Regions from separate parts of the Sphaerisporangium krabiense genome, predicted to be linked through region 1. Evidence: riboswitches for the same ligand, from Rfam matches in the RefSeq annotation. Region 1 holds a riboswitch; each other region holds the start of a gene.
What was found. A riboswitch is a leader RNA that binds a small molecule or an ion and turns the genes downstream of it on or off. The one in region 1 is predicted to bind cobalamin.
Positions count from the first base shown of each region.

Region 2: another riboswitch for cobalamin. It lies ahead of cobN (cobaltochelatase subunit CobN); the one in region 1 lies ahead of BJ981_RS32185 (ribonucleoside-diphosphate reductase subunit alpha).
Region 3: another riboswitch for cobalamin. It lies ahead of BJ981_RS23685 (ABC transporter substrate-binding protein); the one in region 1 lies ahead of BJ981_RS32185 (ribonucleoside-diphosphate reductase subunit alpha).

Region 1 covers NZ_JACHBR010000002.1:959,692-963,896, forward strand. The annotation lists gene BJ981_RS32175 (hypothetical protein) at 1-974, opposite strand, end outside; gene BJ981_RS32180 (Bug family tripartite tricarboxylate transporter substrate binding protein) at 1,216-2,178, shown strand; cobalamin riboswitch at 2,247-2,440, shown strand; gene BJ981_RS32185 (ribonucleoside-diphosphate reductase subunit alpha) at 2,556-4,205, shown strand, end outside.
Region 2 covers NZ_JACHBR010000001.1:4,570,290-4,574,494, reverse strand. The annotation lists gene cobN (cobaltochelatase subunit CobN) at 1-1,885, opposite strand, end outside; cobalamin riboswitch at 1,942-2,069, opposite strand; gene BJ981_RS20235 (ferredoxin-like domain-containing protein) at 2,255-3,658, shown strand; gene BJ981_RS20230 (cobalt-precorrin-6A reductase) at 3,704-4,205, shown strand, end outside.
Region 3 covers NZ_JACHBR010000001.1:5,390,558-5,394,762, forward strand. The annotation lists gene BJ981_RS23675 (cytochrome P450) at 1-883, opposite strand, end outside; gene BJ981_RS23680 (Gfo/Idh/MocA family protein) at 1,277-2,128, shown strand; cobalamin riboswitch at 2,176-2,298, shown strand; gene BJ981_RS23685 (ABC transporter substrate-binding protein) at 2,368-3,327, shown strand; gene BJ981_RS23690 (FecCD family ABC transporter permease) at 3,339-4,205, shown strand, end outside.

The DNA.
Region 1 (4,205 bases):
TAGCCGGTCAGCCGGCCGAGCTCGGGCGAGGTGACGATGCCGAGGCCCGCCGTGACGACGATGGGCGCCACGTACGCCGCCGGGATCACGGCGAGCGTGATGGGGACGCGGCGGCCCGCCAGGCCGGGCGTCCAGTGGGGGAACACCTCTCCCCAGCGCTGGACGAGACCCAGCGTGAGCGCCGCCCCCGCGACGGCGGCCGTCGCGAGCCCCGCGCCCGCCCAGACGCCGCCGCTGTCCCACAGCGAGCGCAGCAGCGCGTCGTCGATGCCGAGCGGGATGCCCGCGAGCCAGGCGTACCGGCTCGCCGCGTACAGCAGGGGGATCACGACGGCCGCGGCCGTCGCCCAGCGGCTCAGCGCGAGCAGGCGGCGCCGGTCCCGCGCCGAGCCGTCGTGGCGCCGGCCGCAGCGGGCGCAGGCCCCCCGGGCGCGCCGCTGCCAGGACAGCACCGTGAACGCCACCAGATAGCCGCCGGCCAGGCACCAGACCTGGTTCAGCAGCGACCAGTCGAACACGGCGGCGTAGTCCACGCCTCGCGGCCAGCCGAAGGGGGCGCCGAGGATCAGCATCGGCGCGTACCCGGTGAGCGCGAGGACGTCCTCGGTCGGCACGCCCACGAGCAGGACCGCCGCCACAGTCCAGCCGAAGCCGAGCAGGGCGGCGCGCGCCGGGCGGCCCGGCGACACCGCGTGCCGGCCCGCCATGGCCAGGGCCGCGACGGCGGTGACGAGCAGCACGGTCGCGAAGATCGGCGCCCCCGTCGAGGCGGGCGGCGACCGCAGCAGCGCGGGGGAGTCCTCCGCGTGTCCCGGCCCGAAGGGGTAGCCCTTCCCGGAGATCGTCCAGAACAACGCCACCACTCCGTACAGGGCGGCCCACACCGCCGCCGCGTATCCCGCCCATCCGGCCCACCCGGCTTTCCGGGGAGAGGTGGTGGTGGACGGTGTGGTGTCGGATCGGGTGTCGGACACGATGGCTCCCATTTCGACGGGCGAAAGACCAACGTGTCCACATTCGCCGCGCGCCGTTGACCGGCGACTCCCCCCGCATCGGGAACCGCCTCCCCCGTACGGGGGACCGCCTCTCCCGCGCGGTGAGCGGGACGTCGAGGTGGGTCAGGAGCGCGGAGGACGTCAAGGATCCGTTCTCGTGCCGTGTGCCGGGCCGCTGAAATGGGCATTTAGCCCGATATCGGGGGAAAGGGCGTGAACCATGCGTCGTCGCCAGGTTCTCGCGCTCGGCGCGGGGCTCGTCGCAATGGCCGCCGGGTGCGGCGGCGCCACCGGCACGCGCGGCCCCGCCACCACGCGGATCTCGATGGTGGTGCCGGGCCCGGCGGGCGGCGACGCCGACAGGGTCGCCCGGTCGCTGAAAGGAGTGGCCGAACGCGAGTCGCTGGCCAGGGCCGTCCACGTCGAGACCAGGCCCCTCGCGTCCTGCCTGGCCGAGTTCACCCGGGCGCCCCGCGCCGACCAGGTCCTGATGGCCGAACCCGAGCTGGTCGGCACGGTGCGCGCCGCCCGCCCGTCGGGCGCCTTCGCCGGCACGACCCCGGTGGCCCGGCTCTGCGGCGAGTGGGAGCTGATCGCCGTCCCCGCGTCCTCGCGCCTGGCCACGTTCGGCGCGTTCGCCGACGCCCTGCGCCGCGACCCCGGCCGGCTCGCCGTCGCGGGCAGGAACGAGGGCGGCGTGGACCACCTGCTGCTCGGCATGCTCGCCCAGAGCCTCGGCGTCGACGCCCGCCTGGTCCGGTACGCGGCCCACCCGACCTGCGACGACGCCGTCGCCGCGCTCAACGGCGGCGGCGCGGCCGCCGTCATCGCGGGGCAGGCGGCCGTGCGGGCGCGCGTGCGCTCGGGAGAGCTGCGCGTGCTCGCGGTGTCCTCGCCCGAGCGCATCCCCGGCCTGGAGGCCCCGACGCTGCTGGAGTCCGACGTCCACCTGTACTGCGCGAACTGGCGCGGCCTGCTCGGGCCGGGCCGCCTCGCCGACGACGACCGCGCCGCGCTGGCCCTGCTGTGCCGGGACGTGGCCGAGTCGCCGCGCTGGCAGGCGCTGTGCGGGCGCAACGGCTGGACCCCCTTGTACCTGGACGGCGAGGACTTCCGGCAGTGGCTCGGCGTGGAGTCGGCCCGCCTCGGCCGCGCGCTCGGCGAGCTGGGCGTGCGGGCCTGACGGTGACGCTCCGTACCCCTGCTCGACACAACTTATAGGGGTTGTTGCGCGCCGCGCCACTAGATGTAGGATCCATGCTCGTCGCTGGTTCGCTTCGGCGAGGTAAGAGGGAAGCCGGTGTGAGTCCGGCGCTGCCCCGCAGCGGTGAGCGGGAACGACCGCCGTCACAAGGCACTGGGCCGCAGGGCCCGGGAAGCGACGGCCAGTAGGGGTGTGCCGTGCGCCCGCGAGCCCGAAGACCTGCCCGTGACGTCGTCCAGGCCCCGAGGGAGGGCCGCGAGACGAGGTCGTCCCGGCATGCCCGCATGAGGGCCGCCGGGCCATGTCTTCGTGCGCTCCTTCCTCGCGGCACCCCGTTCGCACGAAGGAGACAGCAGGTGACCGTGACCGACGCGGTGACTCACCCGGCGAGTGACGCGGCGACCGTCCCGCCCCCGGCCTACCGGCGGGACGCGGCCGGCGAGCGACGGCGGCTCGCCATCGAGGAGGCCGCCGCCCGGGTCATCGCCGACCCGGAGAACTCCCGCCTCGCCGCCCGGCTGCTCGCCGAGGAGATCGCCGAGGAGGCGGCGGCGCACGGCGTGCGGAGGTTCTCGGAGTCGGTCGCGGCCACGCACGCCGCGGGCCTGGTCCACGACCGGCTCGCCGCGTTCGTCCGGGACCACGCCGCCGCGCTGGACGCTCTCACCGACCCGGAGGGGGACGGCCGCTTCGAGTACTTCGGGCTGCGCACCGTCTACGACCGCTACCTGCTGCGCCACCCCGTCACCCGGGGCGTCCTCGAGACCCCGCAGCACTTCTTCCTGCGCGTCGCCTGCGGCCTCGCGCGGACCGTCGCCGAGGCCGGCGAGCTGTACCGGCTGATCTCCACGCTGTCGTACCTGCCGAGCTCGCCCACGCTGTTCAACTCCGGCACCCGCAGGCCCCAGCTCTCCTCGTGCTTCCTGCTGGACTCCCCGCGCGACGAGCTGGACGGCATCTACCAGCGGTACGCCCAGGTGGCGCGCCTGTCGAAGTACGCGGGCGGCATCGGCATCGCCTGGACCAGGGTCCGCGCGCGCGGCTCGCTGATCCGGGGCACCAACGGGCTGTCCAACGGCATCGTCCCCTGGCTGCGCACGCTGGACGCCAGCGTCGCCGCCGTCAACCAGGGCGGGCGGCGCAAGGGCGCGGCCTGCGTCTACCTCGAACCCTGGCACGCCGACGTCGAGGAGTTCCTCGAACTGCGCGACAACACCGGCGAGGACGCCCGGCGCACCCACAACCTGAACCTGGCCAACTGGGTGCCCGACGAGTTCATGCGCAGGGTCGAGGCCGACGCCGAGTGGTCGCTGTTCGACCCCAAGGAGGTCCCGGAGCTGACCGACCTGTGGGGTGAGGCGTTCGAGACCGCCTACCGCGAGGCCGAGGCCGCCGGACGGCAGGTCCGCAAGGTGCCCGCCCGCGCGCTGTACGGCCGCATGATGCGCACGCTCGCCCAGACCGGCAACGGCTGGATGACGTTCAAGGACGCCGCCAACCGCGCGTCCAACCAGACGGCGCTGCCGGAGAACGTCATCCACCTGTCCAACCTCTGCACCGAGATCCTGGAGGTGACCAGCGACGCCGAGACCGCGGTGTGCAACCTCGGCTCGGTCAACCTGGCCGCCCACCTGACCGGCGGCGGGCTCGACTGGGCGCGGCTGCGCGCCACGGTGGCGACCGCCGTCCGGTTCCTGGACAGGTCCATCGACCTCGGCTACTACCCGACGCCCGAGGCCGAGGCCGCCAACAGGCGCTGGCGCCCGATCGGGCTCGGCGTGATGGGCCTGGCCGACGTGTTCTTCGCGCTGCGCCTGCCCTTCGACGCGCCCGAGGCGCTGGCCCTGTCCACGCGCGTCGCCGAGGAGATCGCGCTCGCCGCCTACCGGACGTCCTGCGACCTGGCCGAGGAGCTCGGCGCCCACCCGTCCTACGGCGACACGCGGGCGGCGCGCGGGACGCTGCACCCGGACCACTACGCCGACGCCCGGCCCGTCCACCCCGGC
Region 2 (4,205 bases), on a different contig from region 1:
TCTGGGCGCGGATCGCGGGCAGCTTGGCCGGGTCCATCGCGGCGATCGAGGCGTGCTCGTCCAGGAGCTGCTCCAGGCGCGCCATGTCGCCGTAGCCGTCCGCGCGGGCCATCGGCGGCACGAGATGGTCCACCAGCACGGCGTGGGCGCGGCGCTTGGCCTGCGTGCCCTCGCCCGGGTCGTTGACCAGGAAGGGGTAGATCAGCGGCAGGTCGCCGAGCGCGGCGTCGGTGCCGCAGGAGGCGGACATGCCGGCCGACTTGCCCGGGAGCCACTCCAGGTTGCCGTGCTTGCCGACGTGGACGACGGCGTGCGCGCCGAAACCGTCGCGCAGCCAGCGGTAGGCGGCCAGGAAGTGGTGGCTCGGCGGCAGGTCCGGATCGTGGTAGATCGCGATGGGGTTCTCGCCGAACCCGCGCGGCGGCTGCACCATCACCACGACGTTGCCGGCGCGCAGCGCGGCCAGCACGATCTCGCCCTCCGGGTCGCGGGAACGGTCGACGAACAGCTCGCCCGGCGGCGGGCCCCAGTGCCGCTCCATGCGGGCCCGCAGGTCCTCGGGGAGGGTGGCGTACCAGGCGCCGTAGCGGGCCGCCGAGACGCGGACGGGGTTGCCGGCGAGCTGCTCCTCGGTCAGCCAGTCCTGGTCCTGGCCGCCCGCGGCGATGAGCGCGTGGATCAGCGCGTCGCCGTCCCCCTCGGCCACGCCCGGGATCTCGCCGTCGGCCCCGATGTCGTACCCCTGGTCCCGCATCGCGGCCATCAGCCGTACGACGCTGGCGGGCGTGTCGAGACCCACCGCGTTGCCGATGCGGGCGTGCTTGGTCGGGTACGCCGACAGCATCACGGCGACCCGCCTGGCGGACGGGGGCACGTGCCGGAGCGCGGCGTGGCGGACGGCGATGCCCGCGACCCTGGCCGCGCGCTCCGGGTCGGCCACGTAGACGGGCAGGCCGTCGGCGTCGACCTCCTTGAACGAGAAGGGGACGGTGATGATCCGCCCGTCGAACTCCGGGATGGCCACCTGCGAGGCGGCGTCCAGCGGCGACAGGCCGTCGTCGCTCGCCAGCCACGTCGCGCGGTCCCCCGTGAGGCACAGGCCTTGCAGGACGGGCACGTCCAGCCTCGCCAGCGCGCCCACGTCCCACGCCTCGTCGTCGCCGCCCGCCGACGCGGTCGCGGGCCGCGTGCCTCCCGCCGCGAGCACGGTCACCACCAGCGCGTCCACCTGGGCGAGCGCCTCCAGCAGACCCGGCTCGGCCGCCCGCAGCGAGGCGCAGTACACGGGCAACGCCCGCCCCCCGGCCTCCTCCACCGCGTCACACAGCACCTCGACGAACCGCGTGTTCCCCGCGACGTGATGCGCCCGGTAGTAGAGCACCCCCACCACAGGCCGCCCCTGCCCCTCCACGGCCCGCGCCCCTGCCCCCTGTGTCTCCGAGGACCGCGGGCGGTCCAGGACGCCCCAGCTCGGGGTCGGCGCGGGCGGCGCGAAGCCGTGGCCGGTCAGCAGGACGGTGTCGGACAGGAAGCGGTGCAGCTCCGCGAGGTTCGCCGGGCCGCCGTGGGCCAGGTAGGCGTGCGCCTCCGCGCACACGCCGCCCGGCACCGTGGACAGCTCCATCAGCTCGGCGTCAGGGGCCTGCTCGCCGCCGAGCACCACGACCGGGCGGGGACCGGCCAGCACGGCGTCCAGCCCCTCCTCCCAGACGCGCCGGCCACCGAGCAGGCGGACCACCACGAGGCCGGCGTCCTCCAGCAGCGGGGGAAGGTCGCCGGGCGCCAGCCGGGCGGGGTTGCCGAGCCGGTACGGCAGACCGCTCGCGCGTGCGCTGAGCAGGTCGGTGTCAGAGGTCGACAGCAGCAGGACAGGGAGTTCGCGCACGGCACGTTTCCTCACTCGGGGTCCGCGCCCCGGGTAGCGGGTCCATACACGGCTCGGAGTCTCCTGGCTCCCGGATCAGCGCTTCACCCCGGCCTTCCCGCCCGTCTCCGGGCCGTGGCCTTCAGGTGGGGTCGACTCCCCGGTAACAGTGGCGGGACCGCGCCGGACTCACACCGGCTTCCTCCGCATCGCCGTCGCCCCTATCAGATCACGCCCCCACCGCCCATGGGGAGAGAGGTACCCCTTCGACCGAAGGATCCGACCAGTGCCCGCACGGCCGCGCCCTCACGCCGGATGCCCAGATCCCACCGGCTGTCTGAAGGGGACGCACTGGTCTGAGGGCTCGGGCCTGGGGTTACGATCCTCGGCGTGGCGGTCGTGGACTTTCCCGAGCGGGCGCGGCGGGACGCCTGTCCCGGCGCTCTGCAGACGCATGCCGCGGCGGACGGCGCCGTGGCACGGGTCCGCGTCCCCGGAGGGCTGCTCACGGCCGGACGGCTGCGCGAGCTCGGCGCGGCGGCGGCCGACCTCGGCTCGGGGGTCATCGAGCTGACCTCGCGGGCGAACGTGCAGGTACGCGGACTGACCGGACCGGCGGCGGCACGGTTCGCCGAACGGATGGCCGCCGCCGGCCTCCTCCCTTCGGCCACGCACGAACGGGTGCGCAACATCCTGGCCTCTCCCTTGGCCGGCCTGGACGGGCGCGGACTCCTGGAGATCGCCCCGCTGGTCCGCGAACTGGACGCCATGCTCCTCTCCCGCCCCGCCCTGTCCGACCTGCCCGGCCGCTTCCTGTTCGCCCTCGACGACGGCCGCGGCGACGTCGCCCACCTCCCGGCCGACATCACCTACATCCCCTTGCCGCCCCCCGCATCCCCTGAGCCTTGCGAGCCGGTCGTGCCCGTCCAGGGCGCGGTTCTGCTGGCCGGGCGGGACACCGGCCTGCGGGCGGGGCCGCGCGAGGCCGTGGCGCTCATGATCGACGCCGCCGAGGCGTTCCTCACCGAGCGCGCGGCGCGGGGTTCCACCGCCTGGCGCATCGCGGAACTGGCCGACGGGCCCGAAGCGATCACCACGCGCCTCCACGCCCCTTCTCGGCCTACGGCGCCTGGTCGTGCCGCGGTCGCGGGCGAGGTCGCCATCCCCGCGGAGCCGGGCGCCGTGCTGCTCGGGCCGATGCCGCAGGCCGACGGACGGGTGGCCCTCGTCGTGATGCCGCCGCTCGGACGGCTGACGGCCGCGCAGACGGCCGTACTGGCGGCGGCGGCCGAGGCGGGGCCTGGTGAGGTACGGCTGACGCCGTGGCGCGGCGTGATCGTGCCCGGACTGACCCCTGAGGACGCGGAACGATGGCGCTCACGGTCGGAGGAGGCCGGGCTGGTCACCGACCCGCGTTCCCCGTGGAGCGGCGTGTCGTCCTGCGCCGGGCGACCAGGATGCGAGAAGTCCCTCTCCGACGTCCAGACCGACGCCACCCAGGCCACCGGCCAAGCCACCACCGCCCGGGCCGCCCTTCTGGGGGACACCGCCCGCGTCACTCCTCAGAGCGGCCCCGCCCGCGCCGCCCTCCAAGCAGCCGCCGGTCCGTCGGGCGTGCCGCTGCCCGTGCACTGGGTGGGCTGTGAGCGTCGGTGCGGGCGGCCGAGTGGGGACGCCGTGCTGGTGGTGGCCACCGGGGACGGGTACCGGGTCGAGGCCGGGGGTGGGAGCGTGCGCGCGACGGCCATCGAGGACGTCGCCGCCGCCGTCACCGCGGCCCGGGACGCGCGCTGACGGAGCTTCGTGTTCGTGGCGCGAGAGGCATCACAGGGAGGCTCGGTGAGTGCGGGGGTACTGATACTCGGCGGCACGGGCGAGGCGCGGCGGCTCGCGGCGGCGCTCGCGGGACGTCCCGAGATCCGCGTGGTCTCGTCGCTGGCCGGCCGGGTGAACGACCCACGGCTGCCGGAGGGCGAGGTGCGCGTCGGCGGGTTCGGCGGCCCGGACCGGATGGCCGTATGGCTTCGTGACCAGCGCATACGTGCGGTGGTCGACGCCACGCACCCCTTCGCCGAGCGGATCACCGCCTCCGCCGTGCGGGCCACGGAGCTGGCCGGGGTCCCGTTGCTGGTGCTCAGGCGTCCGGGATGGCGCCCGGAGGAGGGGGACGACTGGCGCTGGGCGCGGTCGCTGGAGGACGCCGCCGCGTCCCTGCCCTCCCTGGGACGCAGGGTGTTCCTCACGACCGGACGCCAGGGCCTGCCCGTGTTCGCGGGCCTGGACGCCCTGTGGTTCCTGATCCGCACGGTGGACCCGCCCGAGCCTCCGCTGCCCGCCCACC
Region 3 (4,205 bases), on a different contig from region 1:
GCCCGTCGCCCACGACCTGGTCCACCTCGGCGCGCAGCCGGTCGGCGACGTCGGGGTGGGCGTCCAGCGTGGGCCACAGCCAGGTGAGGGCGGTCGCCGTCGTCTCCGCGGCCGCGCTGTACATGTTCACGATGTCGTCGCGGATCTGCCGCTCGCCCTCGCCCCGCTCGGCTCTGGCCTGGTAGAGCGCGGAGAAGACGTCGCCGGGCGCGTGCGGGCACCCCTGCCGGATCATGGGCAGGATCTCCTCGTCGATGGTCTTCACCGCCGCCATGAAGGTCCGGTCGCCGGGCAGGCGGAGGGAGTAGGGCATGGAGGGCATGAGCAGGCGGAAGGCGATGGCGCGGGTCGCGCGGTCGTAGGCGAGGGACAGCCGGTGCCCGGCCGCGCGGGAGAGCCGCCCGCCGAACAGCACCTTGATCACGGTCTGGTTGACGAGGTCCGCCAGTTCCTCGGCCGCGTCGAAGGTACGGCCCGAGACCGCGTACCCCTCCAGTTCGCCGACGCGCTCGTTCACCGTGCGCGCCATCTCCTCGGCCAGCGAGGCCACCTTCCTCGCGGTCAGCAGCGGCTGCATGATCCGCCTGCTGGCCTCCCAGGAGGCGCCGTCGCTCAGAATGCTCTGCCCGAGCAGGCGTCGCACGGGCCGCCACAACATCCCGTCGCGCTGGTAGTTCTCCCAATTGCCGCGCAGCACGTGCTGCACGTGGTCGGGATGGCTGACGAGGTAGAGGGAAGGCGAGCCGGCGGGGAGACGTACGATCATGCCGCTCGCATCGCGGGCGAGCGTCGCCAGCATGTTCACGGGGTCGCGCCAGAGCCGGGGGAGGAGTCTGAGGAGGGGAACGGTTCGGGCATGCCGGGGGGAAGCGGCGACCGACATCGTGGGGTGCTCCAAGGGGTGTGCTGCGGGCCGTGCCGCGTTCGCGCCATGCGTGAAAGGCCGTGAAAGGCCGTGACCGGTTGTGCCGCACGAAGCGGGCGCCCAGGTGCCGGGGGAGGGGGGTCCGGCTCCGGAGGCTTCCTATCGAGCGCCGCTCACCGCATATCGCGAACGCGACAATTGGTAATTTCGTGCGGCAAAATGCCACATGATCAATGAACTATCACGATCGCGGACCGCGATCAAGGTTTCGGTCAATAACCACTTAGACCGTCGAAAATGGCCTTTTCCGTACAGTCCGGAATCCAAGGGCGTGATACCCGCCGCCGGAGACCCCCACACGGCTGGGCTAGTCTCACTCCGACCGTCGGACACCCCGGGGAGCTGAACGTCGTGGAACCAGTGTCGGTGGGCCTCATCGGAGCCGGGCCGTGGGCGGAGGCCGTGCACGCCCCCATGCTCGCCGCCGGGCCGCACACGCGGCTCGCCGGGGTGTGGGCGCGCAGGCCCGAGGCCGCCGCCCGCCTCGGGGCGCCGGTGTACGAGCGGGTCGAGGAGCTGTTCGACGTCTGCGAGGCCGTCGCGTTCTGCGTCCCGCCCGCCGTGCAGGCCGAGCTCGGCCTCCTCGCCGCCAAGGCCGGCAAGGCCCTGCTGCTGGAGAAGCCGCTGGCCGCCGACCTCGACGCCGCGCGCCGCCTGGCCGACGCCGTGGGCGAGGCCGGCGTCGCCTCCCAGATGGTGCTGACCTTCCGGTACGCCCCCGCCACCAAGGACTTCCTGCGGCGGGTCTCCGGCCTCGACCCCTTCGGCGGGCACGCCGTGAACGTCTCCGGCGCCCTGCACGAGATCGACTCCCCGTGGCGGCGCGAGCGCGGCGCGATCCTCGACGTCGGCCCGCACGTGATCGACCTGCTGGACGCCGCGCTCGGGCCCGTCACCGGCGTGCGCGCCCACGGCGACCCGCTCGCCTGGACGGGCCTGCTGCTGGAGCACGAGACCGGCGCGGTCAGCGAGGCGTCGCTGTCCATGGCCGCGCGCGGCGGGGACGGCGTCTCCCGGGTCGCGGTCTACGGCCACCGGGGCAGCGCCACACTGACCGGCGACGTCCTCGGCCCGGAGGTCTTCCCCGCCATGGCCGCCGAGTTCGCCGCCACCGTGCGCGCCGGCGGCGGCCACCCGCTGGACGCCCGCCACGGCCTCCGCCTCCAGGAGATCATCGCCGCGGCCGAGGCCCAGCTCGCCTGACCTGCGGTGGTACGCCGGTCACGACCTGGCGTGTCCCCTCCACCCGTGGATTGATACGGTTCGTGTGACGCGTGGCGTGGAGCGAAGTCCGGTGTGATTCCGGCGCTGTCCCGCAACTGTGAGATCCCCTCGGATCGAGCCAGGTCGCCTCCACCCGCGCCGACGCCGTCAACCCTCGTGGAAAAGGGTGATCCGTCATGACCACGGGTCCTCGTTTCCCGGCAACAGGAGGAACCCGCGTGAGGCCCGTACGCACGGCCCTGGCGTGCGCGTTGCTGGGTACGCTGACGCTGGCCGCGTGCGGCCGGACCGACGCTCCCTCAGCTCCCGGCGCAGCCCCCAGCACTTCCCAGGCTCCCGCCCCGTCCGCGGGCGCCGCCGGCTTCCCGGTCACCGTCCAGGCCGGCAACGGCCCGGTGACGATCGCCGCCAAGCCCACGAAGATCATCTCTCTGTCGGCCAGCCACACCGAGACGCTGTTCGCGATCGGCGCGGGCCCGCAGGTCGTCGCCGTGGACGACCAGTCCAACCACCCGGCGGAGGCGCCGAAGACCGACCTGTCCGGCTTCAAGCCGAACGCCGAGGCCATCATCGCCAAGAGCCCCGACCTGGTCGTCCTGTCCAACGACATTGACGGCATCGTCGGCGCGCTCACCAAGGTCGGCGTCCCGGTGCTGCTGGAGCCCGCCGCCACCAAATTCGACGAGGTCTACGACGAGATCGCCGACCTCGGGGCCGCCACCGGCAACGGCGCCAAGGCCGCCGAGCTCGCCCAGGGCATGAAGGGCCGGATCGACGCGATCGCCGCCGCCGCGCCCAAGGACAAGAAGCTGAGCTACTACCACGAGCTGGACAGCACCCCCTACTCGGTGACCTCCAGCACCTTCCTCGGCCAGGTCTACGGCCTGTTCGGCCTGACCAACATCGCCGACAAGGCCCCCGACCCCGCCGGCGGCTACCCCAAGCTCTCCAGCGAGTTCGTCGTCAAGGCCGACCCCGACCTGATCTTCTTGGGCGACACCAAGTGCTGCGGCCAGTCCAAGGCGACCCTCGCCAAGAGGCCCGGCTGGGCCGGCCTGTCCGCCATCAAGAACGACCGGGTCGTCCCCCTCGACGATGACATCGCCTCCCGCTGGGGGCCGCGCGTGGTCGACCTGGTCAAGGTCGTGGGCGAGGCCGTCCAGAAGGCCGCGGGCTGAGACCGGCGGCCATGGCGACGGCGTCTCCGGCGCGCGCACGGCCGGCGGCGCTCGTGGTGGCGCTGGTCGTGCTCGCGATCTGCCTGCTGGCGGGCCTGACGATCGGGGCGGTCGGCATCCCCGCGAAGGGCATGCTGCTCGAACTCCTCGACCGGCTGCCGTTCGTCTCGGTGAGCTCGGGTCTCTCGCCGGTCGAGAAGGGCCTGCTCTTCGAGCTGCGCATGCCCCGGGTCGTGCTGGCCGCCGTCGTCGGCGGCCTGCTCGCCATGTCCGGCGCCGGCTACCAGGGCGTGTTCCGCAACCCCCTCGCCGACCCCTATCTGCTCGGCGCCGCCGCGGGCGCCGGCTTCACCGCCACCCTGATGATCGTCCTGGTGCAGGTGGAGGGCCTGGTGCCGATCGCCGCGTTCGGCGGCGCGATCGGCGGGGTGCTGCTGGCGTACGCGCTCGGCAGCACGGCCGGGCGCGGCGGCGGCACGGCCACGCTCGTGCTCGCCGGGGTCGCGGTCTCCTCCTTCCTCGCCGCGCTGCAGGCGTTCGTCCAGCAGATCCGCGTCGAGCAGCTCCAGAAGATCTACTCCTGGATACTCGGCGGCGTCGCGGGCGACTGGTCCCAGGTCCGGCTGGTCGCCCCCTACGCCCTGGTGTCGGCGGTCGTCCTGCTGGCCCACGGCCGCCTGCTCGACGTCATGTCGGTGGGCGACGACGAGGCCGTCGGCCTCGGCGTGGACGCCGCCCGGGTACGTCTCGTCGTCCTGTGCGCCGCGTCCCTGGCCACGGCCTCCGCGGTCGCGGTCAGCGGCCTCATCGGGTTCGTCGGCGTGGTCGTGCCGCACGCCGTGCGGCGGCTCGCCGGCGGGTCCTACCGCGTGGTGCTC